DNA from 4 places in the Alteromonas sp. 07-89-2 genome. Region 1 is predicted to be linked to each of the others. Evidence: predicted binding sites of a transcription regulator. Region 1 holds the regulator's gene; each other region holds the start of a gene.

Region 1 (3,437 bases):
CGTCACATTACAACGAACGAGATGCATGGGTATATCTTCTTAACCTATTGGCTAATCGCATAAATGTGACAGGAAACGATATACTTAGCGCACAAGGTGCTGTTGCATTAGTAGGACCAACAGGTACCGGTAAAACGACTACCGTTGCGAAACTTGCTGCCCGCTATGCGCAGAAATACGGTGCAGAGTCGGTTGCGATGATTACCATCGATACGTATAGAATTGCCGCCTATGAGCAGCTAGCGACATACGGAAAGATTATTGGCTGCACGGTGAGAAAAGCGCAGACTAGTGAAGAACTTGCGGATTTATTATTCCAACTTCGTCATAAGCGACTAGTATTGATTGATACGGCTGGATTTAGTCAAAGAGATAGTCGATTAATTAAACAAATTAAGCAGTTTGATAACGGACAAATGCCAAATGTTAAAAAATATTTGGTAGCGCAAGCAAATACGCAATATCCTGCTTTGCAGAGAATCATTCAAGCGTATGATGATATTGAACTAAGTGGCTGTATTTTCACAAAGTTAGATGAGTGCTACTCTTTAGGAGAGGTGCTTAGTGCAGCGGTTGAATACCAATTACCGGTTAGTTATGTCACCGATGGTCAAAAAGTACCTGAAGACATTAAGATTGCAGAAGCGAAATCTTTGGTTTCCGCTGCTGCAAAGCTTTATAAAAAGTACGGTTTGAATCATACTAGTGGTAACAACGCAATTAAAACAGCATAAGCAGTATGATTGACGACCAAGCGAGTAGCTTAAGAAAAATGAAGCAATCACGGTTAATCAAAGTAATCGCCGTCACCGGTGGCAAAGGTGGCGTAGGTAAAACAAACATTACATTGAACACCGCTATCGCCATGGCGAAGCAAGGTAAACGTGTAATGGTTCTCGATGCGGACCTCGGTCTTGCTAACGTAGACGTTATGTTAGGTTTGCGTGTTGAGAAAAACTTATCCCACGTGCTTTCCGGCGAATGTACACTTGATGAAGTATTAGTTACCGGTCCGCACGGAATAAAGATTGCCCCTGCCACATCAGGCACGCAGTCGATGGCAGAATTGTCGCCAACGCAACACGCTGGCCTAATTCGAGCCTTTAGTGAGCTGCGCTCGCAAATTGACGTGCTTATCGTTGATACAGCGGCAGGTATTTCAGACATGGTGTTGAGCTTTTCAAAAGCCTCACAAGACATCATGGTCGTTGTGTGTGACGAGCCTACTTCATTGACAGATGCGTATGCATTGATAAAAATTCTGAATAGAGAGCACGGTGTTTTCCGCTTCAAAGTTGTGGCTAATATGGTGCGCGACGTGCGAGAAGGCCAAGAGCTATTTAGTAAATTAAGCAAAGTGACAGGGCGTTTTTTAGATGTTGCACTAGAATTAGTGGCGACAGTACCGTTTGACGAGAACATTCGTAAAGCAGTACGTAAACAAACTGCCATTGTCGATGCTTACCCAGGTTCACCGGCAGCCGTTGCAATAACACAGTTGGCAAGTAAAGCCTTAACATGGCCTATTCCAGCGCAGCCAGGTGGCCATTTAGAGTTTTTCATTGAACAATTAGTTGCAGAAAAAGCCGTAGGAAGTCAGCGTTGAACAGCAAGGCAGCCGCTTATCAACAACAAACCGATAAAGCGCAGTTAGTCGAAAGACATGCGCCATTGGTTAAGCGTATAGCGCATCACTTGATAGCGCGATTGCCGGCTAGTGTTCTTGTAGACGATTTAATTCAATCAGGCATGATTGGATTATTAGAAGCCGCGCGAAACTTTGATGGTTCAAAAGGAGCCAGCTTTGAAACGTTTGCCGGTATTCGCATTCGCGGTGCTATGCTAGATGAAATTCGCAAAGGGGATTGGACACCGCGTTCAGTCCACCGAAATGGCCGAGCGATCACTGAAGCAATTTCGCAAGTAGAAAGCGAAACAGGCCGCGATGCTAGAGATTCTGATATTGCTGATAAGCTTAATGTAAGCTTGCAGGACTATCACCAAATGCTTAATGAAGTAAATGCCGGAAAGCTGGTAGGTATTGAAGATTTAGGTGTGTCAGAAGATGTTATTTCGACAGAGCAAAATCGAGGTAGCGACGCACCACTGGAAGATTTGATGCAAGGCGCTTTCCAAAAAGCGCTTGCCCATGCAATTACGACATTACCTGAAAGAGAAGCGATTGTACTTTCGCTGTATTATGATGAAGAGCTGAACCTAAGAGAAATTGGGGAGGTTCTTGATGTAAGTGAATCGAGAGTCAGTCAAATTCACAGTCAGGCCATGTTAAAACTCAAATCACGAATGAAGTCGTGGCAAGCTGACGAAGAATAGAAATTAATAACAATTAACCCCTCACTGGAGGCTATTTTGGACAAAAGCATGAAAATTCTCGTGGTCGATGATTTTTCTACCATGAGACGTATCATCAAAAACCTACTTAAAGATTTGGGTTTTTCCAACATCCAGGAAGCGGATGACGGAAGTACTGCATTGCCTATGTTGCAGCAAGGTGATTTCGATTTCGTAGTTACCGATTGGAACATGCCTGGAATGCAGGGTATTGACTTGCTTCGCGCGATTAGAGCCGATGACAAGCTCAAGCACCTACCAGTACTTATGGTTACTGCTGAAGCGAAGAAAGAGCAAATTGTTGCCGCCGCGCAAGCAGGTGTTAATGGCTACGTTGTTAAGCCGTTCACTGCAGCAACACTTAAAGAAAAATTAGATAAAATATTCGAACGTTTAGGTTGATCCAGACGCTCACCAGAGAAATGAGGTTTACTGGATGTCAACGAATGTAAACGTTCCAATTTCGTTGGAAGAAGCAAAACAGCTTGTCACCTACCTTGAAGAGGGTGACAACGCTTCAGCCAATGCCCTATTAGAAGCGGCCTCAATGAAAGAAAACGTTGAGTTGTTTGCCGAAGTAGGGAAACTGACGCGTCAGCTCCATGACGCGCTGAATAATTTCCAAATAGACGACCGCATTAAAAATCTCGCGACCGATGATATTCCCGATGCACAATCCCGCCTAACCTACGTAATTGAAGAAACTGAAAAAGCTGCTAATACTACTATGGATGCCGTTGAAGCGAGCATGCCTATAGCTGAAATGCTGTCGGCGCGCATCGAAAAGGTTATGCCTGAGTGGAAGAAGCTGATGAATCGCCAAATAGAGTTGGGAGAATTCAAGGCTTTATGCGCAGACTTAGACGAATTGTTGGAAGAAGGTTCGGCACAGTCAGCTAAACTTACACAGTTACTTACAGAAGTATTGATGGCTCAAGGTTATCAAGACTTAACTGGTCAGGTTATTCGCCGCGTTATCGACTTGGTTAAAGAAGTGGAAGACAGCTTAGTTAACATGCTTACCATGTTTGGTGAACGCGACGGTGCAGAACAAACTAAACCATCTAGCGTTAAGGCCGATAAGG
Region 2 (3,437 bases), on a different contig from region 1:
TTTTTGTAGTGCTACACGGTCAGCAGAGCTGTTAATACCGTTTTGAGACTGAATAGCAAGCGTACGAATACGCTGAAGAGCTGTCGTCGTTTCTTGCATTGCACCTTCAGCTGTTTGTGCCAATGAAATGCCGTCGTTCGCATTTCTTACCGCTTGATTCAAACCTTGAACTTGCGAAGTCATACGGTCTGTAATCTGTAGACCAGCCGCATCGTCCGCAGCGCTATTAATTCTGAAACCAGACGATAGGCGCTCAAAGGCGGTACTTAGGTTGTTGCCGGTGGTAAATAATTGACGTTGTGCATTTAATGATGACACGTTGGTATTAACAAATAGACTCATGGGTCTCTCCTAACAGTTTCGAGTATTGCGCTATTGCTTTTATTATCTGCGCGATTGTTTTAAATATTTGGCATAGCCTGTGCTTTAAGTAAGGTGTCAGAGTTAATCTGACGTTTCATTGGCACACTACCGATGAAACTTGCTAAATAGAGAATTTCATTCTCTTTGCTGGCCGGTGGGTTTGATGTTCCAGACCTCAAACCTCTCACTACCTCCTGGCTTCATTCTCGCCGGTTAGCAGCTCCACACCACTTAACAAACCTTTCTTTATATCGCCTTAAATAGAAATTACTTTAGAAAAACTAGCCATTTCATTCTAAGACAAACAAAGCGTTGATTTTCCTAACTTAAATATCCAAGATGACTAAGCAAACTTGAACATAAAACACTTTTATTCGGATGTTTATTATTGTTTTCACCCATCAGAGGAAAAAAACTAACTTTATCTCCCCTTTGTAATAGTTATCGTCCACCTATCAATTTTACTTTAGAAGTTTTTTGATAAATTTTGACGAGCAATAGGAGAACAAGAAATACCTCAATTAAATCAAAACTTTAGACAAGTCAGACCGTGGTGATTTTTTGGAAAGAGAAGAACTATAAGAAAAGTTTTTCAAAGGTGAAAAGGTATCAGCTAGCTGTCATATAACAGGAGGGTTAGCTAAAGGAAATAGAGGAGAATAAATAAAAAGGCTGGTCACGAGGCGACCAGCCTTTCATGTGCGTGGACTAGAGCACTACCTCCTGGCTCCACTATTTAATCATTAACCTAGAAGCTGCAACGCTGCCTGTGGACGCTGATTAGCCTGAGAAAGTACCGTTGTACTCGCCTGCTGGATAATCTGATTACGCGTTAGGTTAGCGGTTTCAGTTGCAAAGTCAGTATCTTTAATTTGAGAACGTGCTGCAGAAACGTTTTCTGAGATGTTACTCAAGTTTCGAATTGTTGACTGGAAGCGGTTTTGAAGCGCACCTAAGTCAGCACGTAGTCCACCGATCGCAGAAATAGCGGTGTCGATATTAGCCAGCATTGAAGAAGCATTATCACTAGTTAATACGTCCGAGCCAGTAATCCCCAAACCAGTCGCACTGAAGCCATTAACACCAGCACGTGCCAATGTAGGGCTAGATAGGTTTACAGAAATTGTCTGACCTGCGTTTGCGCCTACTAGGAATTTCGCAGAGAAATCACCCGATAGAATGTTAACGCCGGCAAATTGGGTAGTCGTAGAGATACGTGAAATCTCAGTACGTAGTGCAGACACTTCTTTTTGCAGCGCTACACGGTCAGCAGAGCTGTTGATACCGTTTTGCGATTGAATGGCAAGTGTACGAATACGCTGTAGTGCAGTCGTAGTTTCAGAAAGTGCACCTTCAGCAGTTTGCGATAGTGAAATCGCATCATTTGCGTTACGTACAGCTTGGTTAAGTCCTTGGACTTGTGAAGTCATTCGGTCGGTAATCTGTAGACCTGCGGCATCATCAGCAGCGCTGTTGATACGGAAGCCTGAAGAAAGGCGTTCAAACGACGTGCTCAAAGAATTACTAACATCAAATAGCTGACGCTGGGCATTCAATGAGGATACATTGGTATTAACGAACATAGACATAAAGTCTCTCCTACACTCTCAGTCCAGCGTTTGCTGGCAGTCGGCCTAACCGACATTTTTGTTTTAGTAGTCATCAAGACCTGAGGGGTAATTGATGAACTGGCTCTCTCAGAAACTGTATCGACACTAATTAGATTCCCTTTAGAAAAAATTACGATTTTTGCCGATAAGCGGTAAGATATTGCCGCGCAATGAAATTAAAGCGCCGCATAACTAAAGGATTTTTAAGGAAGATTTGACGTGAAAAAAAGTTTGAAGCTACTGGATATAAAACGTGTATCAAAGTCTGCAGCGCATTGCGCTTTCACTGATTTGATTGAAAATCCGTTCGACAAAAGTCGTAAAACATTGATGTGTTGCTACCGACAAGCTACTAATCATGTTAGTGCTGACGGTGTGCTTGTTGTATCAACTATTGATAAAGCTTCATTTCAAATTCGCCACAGAGTAATTATTCGAGAGAGTAATGCCGACTTACGAGATCCTAAGTTCTCACACGATGGCTCTCGCCTCATGCTCACTTCCTATGCAAAGACATACCTTGATAATGGCAAAATGGTCACAAAAATGATGACTTATTTCACCACTACGGGCCTATCTTGGTCAGGAGCTAATAGACATGGTAAGAGCGGATGGTGGCTGTGGAACCATACTTGGCATAATTCAGACGCGTATGGCTTTGCATATAATCGACCATCAAATACACTTTCGCTTTATAAGGGTGATCCAACGCGGACAATGCAATTGCATAAGGCAGAAGCGTTTAGCTTAGATAAACACAAAAAGGGCTACCCCAACGAAAGTACTATTCTATTTAATTCTAACGGCGATGCTTTTGCTTTTCTTAGGCGTGATGCCGATACATTCAGCGCACAATTTGGTACGTCAAAACCGCCTTATACCAAATGGAGCTGGCATGATTTGGGTATTTATATTGGCGGCCCTGCTGCTGTGGCGTTAGGTGAAAGCCTGTATATTGTTGCAGGAAGACATGTCGACTGGGACTCTCGCCAATTTACGACCAAAATATGGCTCTTTGATAGCGTAACTAAAACACTTACTGAACTTAATACACTGCCAAGTAATGGTGATACCAGCTACCCTGGCCTAGTGATAGAAAACGATACGCTTTATATGTCCTATTATTCTTGCCATATCGACAATCAAGCAAGAGTCTACATGGCATGTTTTTCTGGCGTAAAAGCTTTAACCTCAAAAACCGCTTAGATGTAATTAAATAAAGATAAATTCGTAACTTGCGGGAATGTAGCAAGCGCAGCGCTTAATGCCGTTTCCTGCTTTGCGAATTCTGTTGACGCTTCAGCATAATCAACATCTTGAATTGATGAACGCTGTGCCTTGGCTGCAATCTCCATGTCTAAATTGCTTTCATAGGTACTTTCAGCAATATTTAATCGACTTCCCAGAGAGGCTCGTTCGAGAGAAAGCTTTTCAAGGCCATTGTCTAATCCGACAAGTGCGTCA
Region 3 (3,437 bases), on a different contig from region 1:
ACAGCAGGGCGTAGAATACGCATGCGCGCAGCTTCAAGCTGATGCTATGGTACGACTTGTATTCAGTGCAGGTGCTGAAGCACTAGAAGCTGATGATAAACTTCGCCGCGAAATCGGTGAGAGAGTGAAAGCACAGCTTCGCTTCGTTCAAGTAGGTGCAACGCAAAAAAGCGTATAATTGAATTAGTGGCGATTGGCCTTTTAAGTCCACATCGTTTGCTCTAATCAAAGCAACCTTATTTTAATACGTCTTCATAGGCCTTTGTGACTCCAAAGGCCTTGTCAATTTGTACTAAAACTAGCTTTTGCGTGTAAGTAAAACGCCAGCCTCAATGTGATGAGTAAAAGGGAATTGATCGAATAGTGCCGATTGAGCAACGTCGTGAGTTTCACTTAAAAGCTCAAGATTTTGCGCCAACGTTTCAGGGTTACACGAGATATACACGATATTATCGTAATCCTGAATCATTCTAAGCGAGTCTTCATCTAACCCAGCTCTTGGTGGGTCAACCAATACAGTTGTGAAATTATATGTACTTAGATCAATGCCTTCTAAGCGACTAAACGTACGTTCACCTTTCATAGCCTGAGTGAATTCTTCAGCGGCGAGTCTTACGATCTTCACATTATTAAGCTGATTTTGTTCAATATTAAACTGCGCAGCTTGTACAGAGGGCTTGGCTATTTCGGTCCCCACAACATTATCGAAGTGAAGCGCTAGCGGCAGTGAGAAGTTACCTGCACCGCAATACATCTCCAGTAAATCGCCAGAGAGCGGCTTTACGCAATCTAGTGCCCATTCAATCATGCTACAGTTCACTTCGGCATTGGGCTGAGTGAAGCTATTTTCGATATGCTTAAATATGAATTCTTTGCCATTAACGGGTAAGCGCTCAATAACAAAATCGTTGTCGATAATAAGCTTTTGTTTTCTCGCACGGCCGATGATGTTTACTTTCGGAAAGTGAGCCTCGAGTTTCGCCTTTAATTCTTTTGCAGCCTCTTGCCACTTCTCATCTAGTTGACGATGGTATAAAAGGCTGATGACAAGCTCGCCAGATAGTGCAGAAAGATAATCGATTTGAAAAAGCTTCTTTCTTAGCGCTTCATTTGGTCTTACTTCTTTTAACAACAGCGCCATAGCATCGTTTATTGCTTTACAAGCAGGAGGAAAGCTATCTACGCGATACTTCTCTTTTGTTTCCTGGTTGAACATGATGTGAAACAAATCATCGCCCTCATGCCATACTCTAAATTCGGCGCGCATACGGTAGTGTGTTGGTTGCGATGGAAATACGGTTAAGTCAGGCGCATTGAACGGAGAAAGTAACGCAGTAAGACGTTCTACTTTTTCGTCCAACTGAGCTTGATAGCGTTGTTGTTCGGTCGCGGTCATAAAATTCTCCATTCAATGTTGAGGTCGCGAATTGTAGTCCCTTATAAAATAACTGCAACATGCGCTATCTACTTCTGCATTATTATCAGGAACGACCTAGTAAAAAAAGCTGTATTAAAATTAAACAATACTGATTCTTTGCCGATAATAAGATTGAGGATAGTGAGGATCAAATTATGAACGTGGGTCAAATTAAGGCTTTTATGGGCGACCAGAAGGTCGATCAAAAAGCAGATCAAAAGGCATCAGTTCACCCGAACGAAATGTTGAAAAAGCAGTTACAGCAAGAAGGATTGCAGCAAGCGGCTGAGTTTTCTAAACAACAAGCGGCATCGGTATCTGTTTCCAGTAGCCAAACTAGCATCGGCTTACGTGTGGTGAGTAGCAGCCTTAACCAAGCGTTAGTTATAGATGGCCAAAAGCCACAAGAAGCCAAAGAGAAAAGCATTGAAGATAAGTCGAACAGTTTGTTCGACTTTGAAAAAGTTGCCAGAAACGTACTTAAGTTCGTAGGTGGCGTCATTAGAGGTGCGGCAAACGGTGGCGCCAGCGATGAAAAGCTTAATGGCTTATTTAGCCAAGCGAGAGAAGGCGTAAGCCGTGGATTCGCTATGGCTGAAAAAGACCTCGCTGGTTTTATGAATGAAGAGATTGAGCAAGGAATGACAAAAAGCCGCGATCTCATCGATACAGGAATAAACGATCTGGAAACTGACATATTTGGTCGCCAGCAGCCGAACGCTGTAACGCTTTCAGCCTTAAACGCGGTAGCTGCATCGGATGAGAAAAGCGGAAGCTTGCTGATTCGAACTAAAGATGGCGACGAAGTGAGTTTTAGTTTTGAGAGTCTTCGCTCGTTCCAAGCGTCTCAACAACTTAATTTCCAAGTGCAGGCATCTCAGGAGCAATCAGGCGGTAGTGGCGAGCAAGGCGAAAACAATTTTTCAGCGTCATACCAACAACAAACTTCGTACCAATACTATGAGCGAAGCGGTATTAGCTTTTCATTGAAAGGCGAGCTTGATGAAGATGAGTTAGAGTCGATAGCTGATTTGGTTGGTCAAGTTCAGGATCTCGCCGACACCTTTTACAGTGGTGACATCGACAAAGCATTTGAAGAAGCGTTAAGTTTAGGCTTTGACGATAAAGAGTTAGTTGGCTACGCGTTACAGTTAAATAGAACAACACAGACCGAAGTACTAAAGACGTATGAGAACATCCAACATTACAATGAAGACAAAAGCGATAATTCGAAGTTTGGAAATGTGGTTAGCCCTATTGCGCAATATCTAGAAAAGATGATGGATACTTTTGCTAATGCCGAAAGTACGTTAGAAAGTAACGAAGACTATAATACCTTAATAGGTGGGTTGATTAATGAGATGAAAGACGTGCAGGTGCCAGATCTTGTAACTGCTATAAATAGGTTTCACGCTTTCAATCAAACGTTACTTAATGGACTTCCTCAATCTGCTGAGACAAGTGAATAACTAACTATTTACTAATATAAAAGCCCGGTAGCGACAGCTAACCGGGCTTTTTTATAGCCTATAAACCGTACTCACAAAATTATGCGTGTTCGACTTTGTCCTTTGCAGGGCGAACTTTTAGGGTTCGCTCCTGGAAGATTGAGTCGTTAGTTTTATCGATAACGCTGTTTAAGTCGTCAGTTACAACTTCGATAAAACCGTATCCTTTTCTTTTTCCAGTTTTACGATCCTTCATTAAGCGAACCGACTGTACTTCAATAAAGCTACTGAAGTATTCCTTTACTGCGTTCTCGTTTGCTCTATAAGGCAAATTACCCACATATAAAGTTTCTACTGATCCGTCATTAGAATGTGCTCTGGCATCTGAGGAAGATGGACTTTGAATAAGAGACGCTAGCCAAGGAGTAACGATACCGCTGATCAGCAGAGCTGCTGAGACGGTCAGTGGAACATGGACGTTTAAACTAGCAGAAGAAAATAACAAGTAACCTGCAATTGCAAAAATAGCGCTAATAACAGCGCATTGAATAAAGCCTACTTTCATATACCTA
Region 4 (3,437 bases), on a different contig from region 1:
TCAATTTCATAACCGTTTCGCGTGTCAATAACCGTAACGTCTGGGTCGCTAATAAGTGCGTTCCAGTCTTTAGGTTTTACGTAAGTACCAACGGTTTTGCGAGGGTCAATACCCTCAACGCCCATGGTCACAATTTCTTTTTTCAGTTTTACCTTGGTGCGATAGAACGGCTGTTCATCGTGAAGAGATTCTTTGCAAGAAATAGGATTAATACGTTCGTCGCTGTTTAAATAAGCAAGTAATGCGTCGATACCTTCGCGGGTACCAGAAACCGTACCGTTTATCCCCTCGTGGGCAAGAAGAAGTGTACCTTTAATACCATTAGCTTCCATTGTTTCGAGAAGCGGTTGGCGGATTTCTTTGAAGTTTTCAAGCGCAACAAATTTATACATTGCGCATACAATATATTTAGACATATTTTAACCTTTGCTGATTGGAGCGTAAGACCAGTGCAAAAATGCGGCGCGCAATATAACAAAAAGGAATGATAAAAACTAGGGCGGATACGAATTAGCGCTCGTACGTCAACGCAAACTTAGCACGCAACAACGAATTGAAATAACTGCTATGCAATATTCTCAAAAGATGTGGAGTGTGACGAATTTTCTTGTTGTGAATGGTGTTCTTTATCTTGTGATGAAAGGATATCGTATAGCAGCGTATTATCTTCCTTCACGGTGTTAGCGTATTCCTTTTTCAACCGTTTTTGTGTTGCCAAACTACAATTATCTACTACATCGTCGGGTAGACGTTTAGCATCATCAGTTTGTGATAGTGGAGAAGGATTCATACTTAAATATAATCTTGCTGCCGCATAGTCTTGAGACACTAACTCAGACAAAACGTGCATTCTGCCCCATTCGCATTCATTAGCGGCTAGCGATGGTCTTCTATAAAAATTTAACGATGCAAGCTTGGATTCGATGTTGCTTTTATCATCAGTTTCTGACGCTACCGCTTCAATTTCAAATGGCTCAGCCACACTATGTTGTTGCATAGCGAGATATAAAGAGAACAACGCTCCCTGCGCAGATGCTTTAGCAAGCACACCACTGCGCTCCCAGTATATACTGGGGTCAATAGGTATTTGCTCACGAGCCTCGACAGTTTCTTGCGACATTCTTATTTATAACTTCATATGTATACTTATGTTTTCGGCAAGATAATGTTTTTCTTAAGCTTATTATCTAAAATTAGATATACTCCTATAAAGTAATCGCGCGCTCATTCATGGATTTGAAATGCAATTTAGCAACAAACAAGTACTGATTGTTGAAGACCAACGCCCTTTCCTTCTTTTATTAAAGGGGCTGATGCATTCGATGGGCGCATCTGATGTAGTTACGAAGTCATCTGCTGAACAAGCGGTATCACTATGTAAAAAGCATAAGTTTGATATCGTCATTTGTGATCTACACTTGGGAGCTGACAACAAAAATGGCTATGAACTCATTGAAGAGTTGCGCACTCGAAGGCTTATCAGTCCCACATCGGTGTTCATTCTGATAAGCGCAGATAGCGCTCGACCGATAGTGTTGGGCAGTATTGAACGTAGACCCGATGATTTTTTAATTAAGCCCTTTTCTCAAGTTCAGCTGAAGTCTCGTATTGTTCGTGCGTGGCAAAAAAGACAGTTTCTCCAGCAAGCGTTTAGTCTCGTTGAACAGGGTGAAATAAACAGTGCGATCGACCATATCGAAGCCTTACTTGACGCCCCTTCCCACTATAAAGGTCACTGTGAACAGCTATTAGTCGAGCTATACTGGCGTATAGAGCAACCCGATAAAGCGCTAGATGTGTTACGTGATTACATTGACGGAAAACCCGTGCTGTGGGCGCAAATAGCTATTGGAAAAACTTACTTGCTTTTAAAGGAATATGAGAAAGCGATTTCAATTGCCAAGAGAACGCTAAAGCGTAATCGGTTCAATGCAGACGCTCACGATATTCTTGCGCAAGCACACCAAGCCACGACGGCTGGCGACAAAGCACTAGATGCAATAAAAGAGGCAATAAAACTGTCGCCCTACTCCCTACCCAGGCATTTCAAAGCCTGTGAAATAGGTCGGCAAAATGACGATTTAGTGCTTGCAGCGAGTTCAAGCCAAGCGATCTGGGATTTATCAAAACGAACCGTTCATAAAACAAGTTTACACTGGTGCGGTATTATCCGAAGCCTTCTAGATGTCGCAGAGTTTGCAGACGACAAGCGCCAGCGCAATAAGTATCAGCAAGAAGCATTACTTACTCTGCAACGAGGAAAGTTTGATGAACATCTTCAAAAAATGGACAGAGATTTTGACGTAGATATATTTGGTACAATCGTCAACGCTAGAATTAGCGCTATAGACGGCAAACTGATTGATGCCAAACGCCACTTAACAACGTCACAAACGCTTCTTGATGATAAGTACACGGAAGTTCCTACCGCGTTTATTCCTGACAGTATTAACGTTATGTATAAACTGGGTGAGTTTGATGATGCGCTACAGTTGAATGCACTTTTGACTTCAAGACAGGATGAGCTCGACCAAAACAGTCAAAACATGCTTGATGCGCAAGCCCTCAATGCTCAGAAAAACTTAGCCAGTTATCAACAGTTCAACCGCGAAGGCATTCAACACTATCAGCAGCAAGATTACGAACGTGCTAAAGCTTCGTTTGCCCTTGCTCAAGGCTTTGCTCCTGTAAATACAGGGGTTGCGCTTAATCTATTACAATGTCTTCTACAAATTGCAATCAAAGAAGATAAAGCCGAAATGAAACTCATTAACGAGTGTAAGCGGTTGTTCAAATTGATTGACGATATGTCACTTAAGGCGCCTTACAAAGAAAAATACACCAACCTTAGAGATGAACTCTCTAAATATATTGGCTTTTGAATTAGAAAACTGGTGAGCTATGAGATTGTTAGATTTTTACTGTTCATATTTTAACCGGCGAGGCCAAAGTATTACTAACTAATCCATAAAATTATCAACCGTTTCGATTAGTTCATCCACGTTTTCAATCAGTGTTTGACGCTGTTTCTCTGAAAGGGTTGAAAATATCTCGGCCAGTAGCGTTGCAGTCACAGTCATATTATGAGCACTACTTTGCTTGTACACATCGCTTTTATAATTATCCGGATTTTGCATGAGAACCACCAACTCTTGCTCAAACCTTTCGTTTTGCTTGCGCGAAACGAATAGCTTTCTTGCCGCATTTTGTATGTTTCTGCGATACGTTATCCAAGCGTCACCTGTAGAAATAAACTGTTGCGCGTAGGTGCTAACAATTTGTTTTTGCTCTTTACTTAGATCTCCAATACGCTCACGTATTGTTTCTTGTATTCGCTCAATTCTATCTTTAAGTCTCTGTGCTTCAGACTTTTCCAGCGCCTCTTGTCGCTCTTCCTCTTTTTCTTTATTGTCTTTTTCTAAAGCCGCAAACAGGGT

Evidence for each region. The regulator FliA, encoded in region 1, starts transcription of late flagellar genes. The targets are predictions, from matches to a motif close to CTAAAGNTNNNNNNNNNNNNGCCGATA.
Region 2: the regulator FliA is predicted to act here: its motif matches at 2,071-2,097, upstream of F0261_RS18110 (flagellin).
Region 3: the regulator FliA is predicted to act here: its motif matches at 1,517-1,543, upstream of F0261_RS15670 (DUF5610 domain-containing protein).
Region 4: the regulator FliA is predicted to act here: its motif matches at 1,153-1,179, upstream of F0261_RS01635 (VC2046/SO_2500 family protein).

Annotation. Positions count from the first base shown of each region.
Region 1 is NZ_VTYM01000021.1:31,975-35,411, reverse strand. Features, by position in the region: gene flhF (flagellar biosynthesis protein FlhF) at 1-734, shown strand, start outside; gene F0261_RS13935 (MinD/ParA family protein) at 740-1,606, shown strand; gene F0261_RS13930 (RNA polymerase sigma factor FliA) at 1,603-2,334, shown strand; gene cheY (chemotaxis response regulator CheY) at 2,371-2,754, shown strand; gene F0261_RS13920 (protein phosphatase CheZ) at 2,789-3,437, shown strand, end outside.
Region 2 is NZ_VTYM01000036.1:963-4,399, forward strand. Features, by position in the region: gene F0261_RS18100 (flagellin) at 1-342, opposite strand, end outside; gene F0261_RS18105 (hypothetical protein) at 402-542, opposite strand; gene F0261_RS18110 (flagellin) at 1,107-1,952, opposite strand; gene F0261_RS18115 (hypothetical protein) at 2,193-3,179, shown strand; gene flgL (flagellar hook-associated protein FlgL) at 3,176-3,437, opposite strand, start outside.
Region 3 is NZ_VTYM01000024.1:131,923-135,359, forward strand. Features, by position in the region: gene fabR (HTH-type transcriptional repressor FabR) at 1-178, shown strand, start outside; gene trmA (tRNA (uridine(54)-C5)-methyltransferase TrmA) at 299-1,396, opposite strand; gene F0261_RS15670 (DUF5610 domain-containing protein) at 1,573-2,886, shown strand; gene F0261_RS15675 (RNA-binding protein) at 2,966-3,430, opposite strand.
Region 4 is NZ_VTYM01000002.1:62,433-65,869, forward strand. Features, by position in the region: gene F0261_RS01630 (rhodanese-related sulfurtransferase) at 1-416, opposite strand, end outside; gene F0261_RS01635 (VC2046/SO_2500 family protein) at 566-1,120, opposite strand; gene F0261_RS01640 (response regulator) at 1,242-2,882, shown strand; gene F0261_RS01645 (DUF6279 family lipoprotein) at 2,961-3,437, opposite strand, start outside.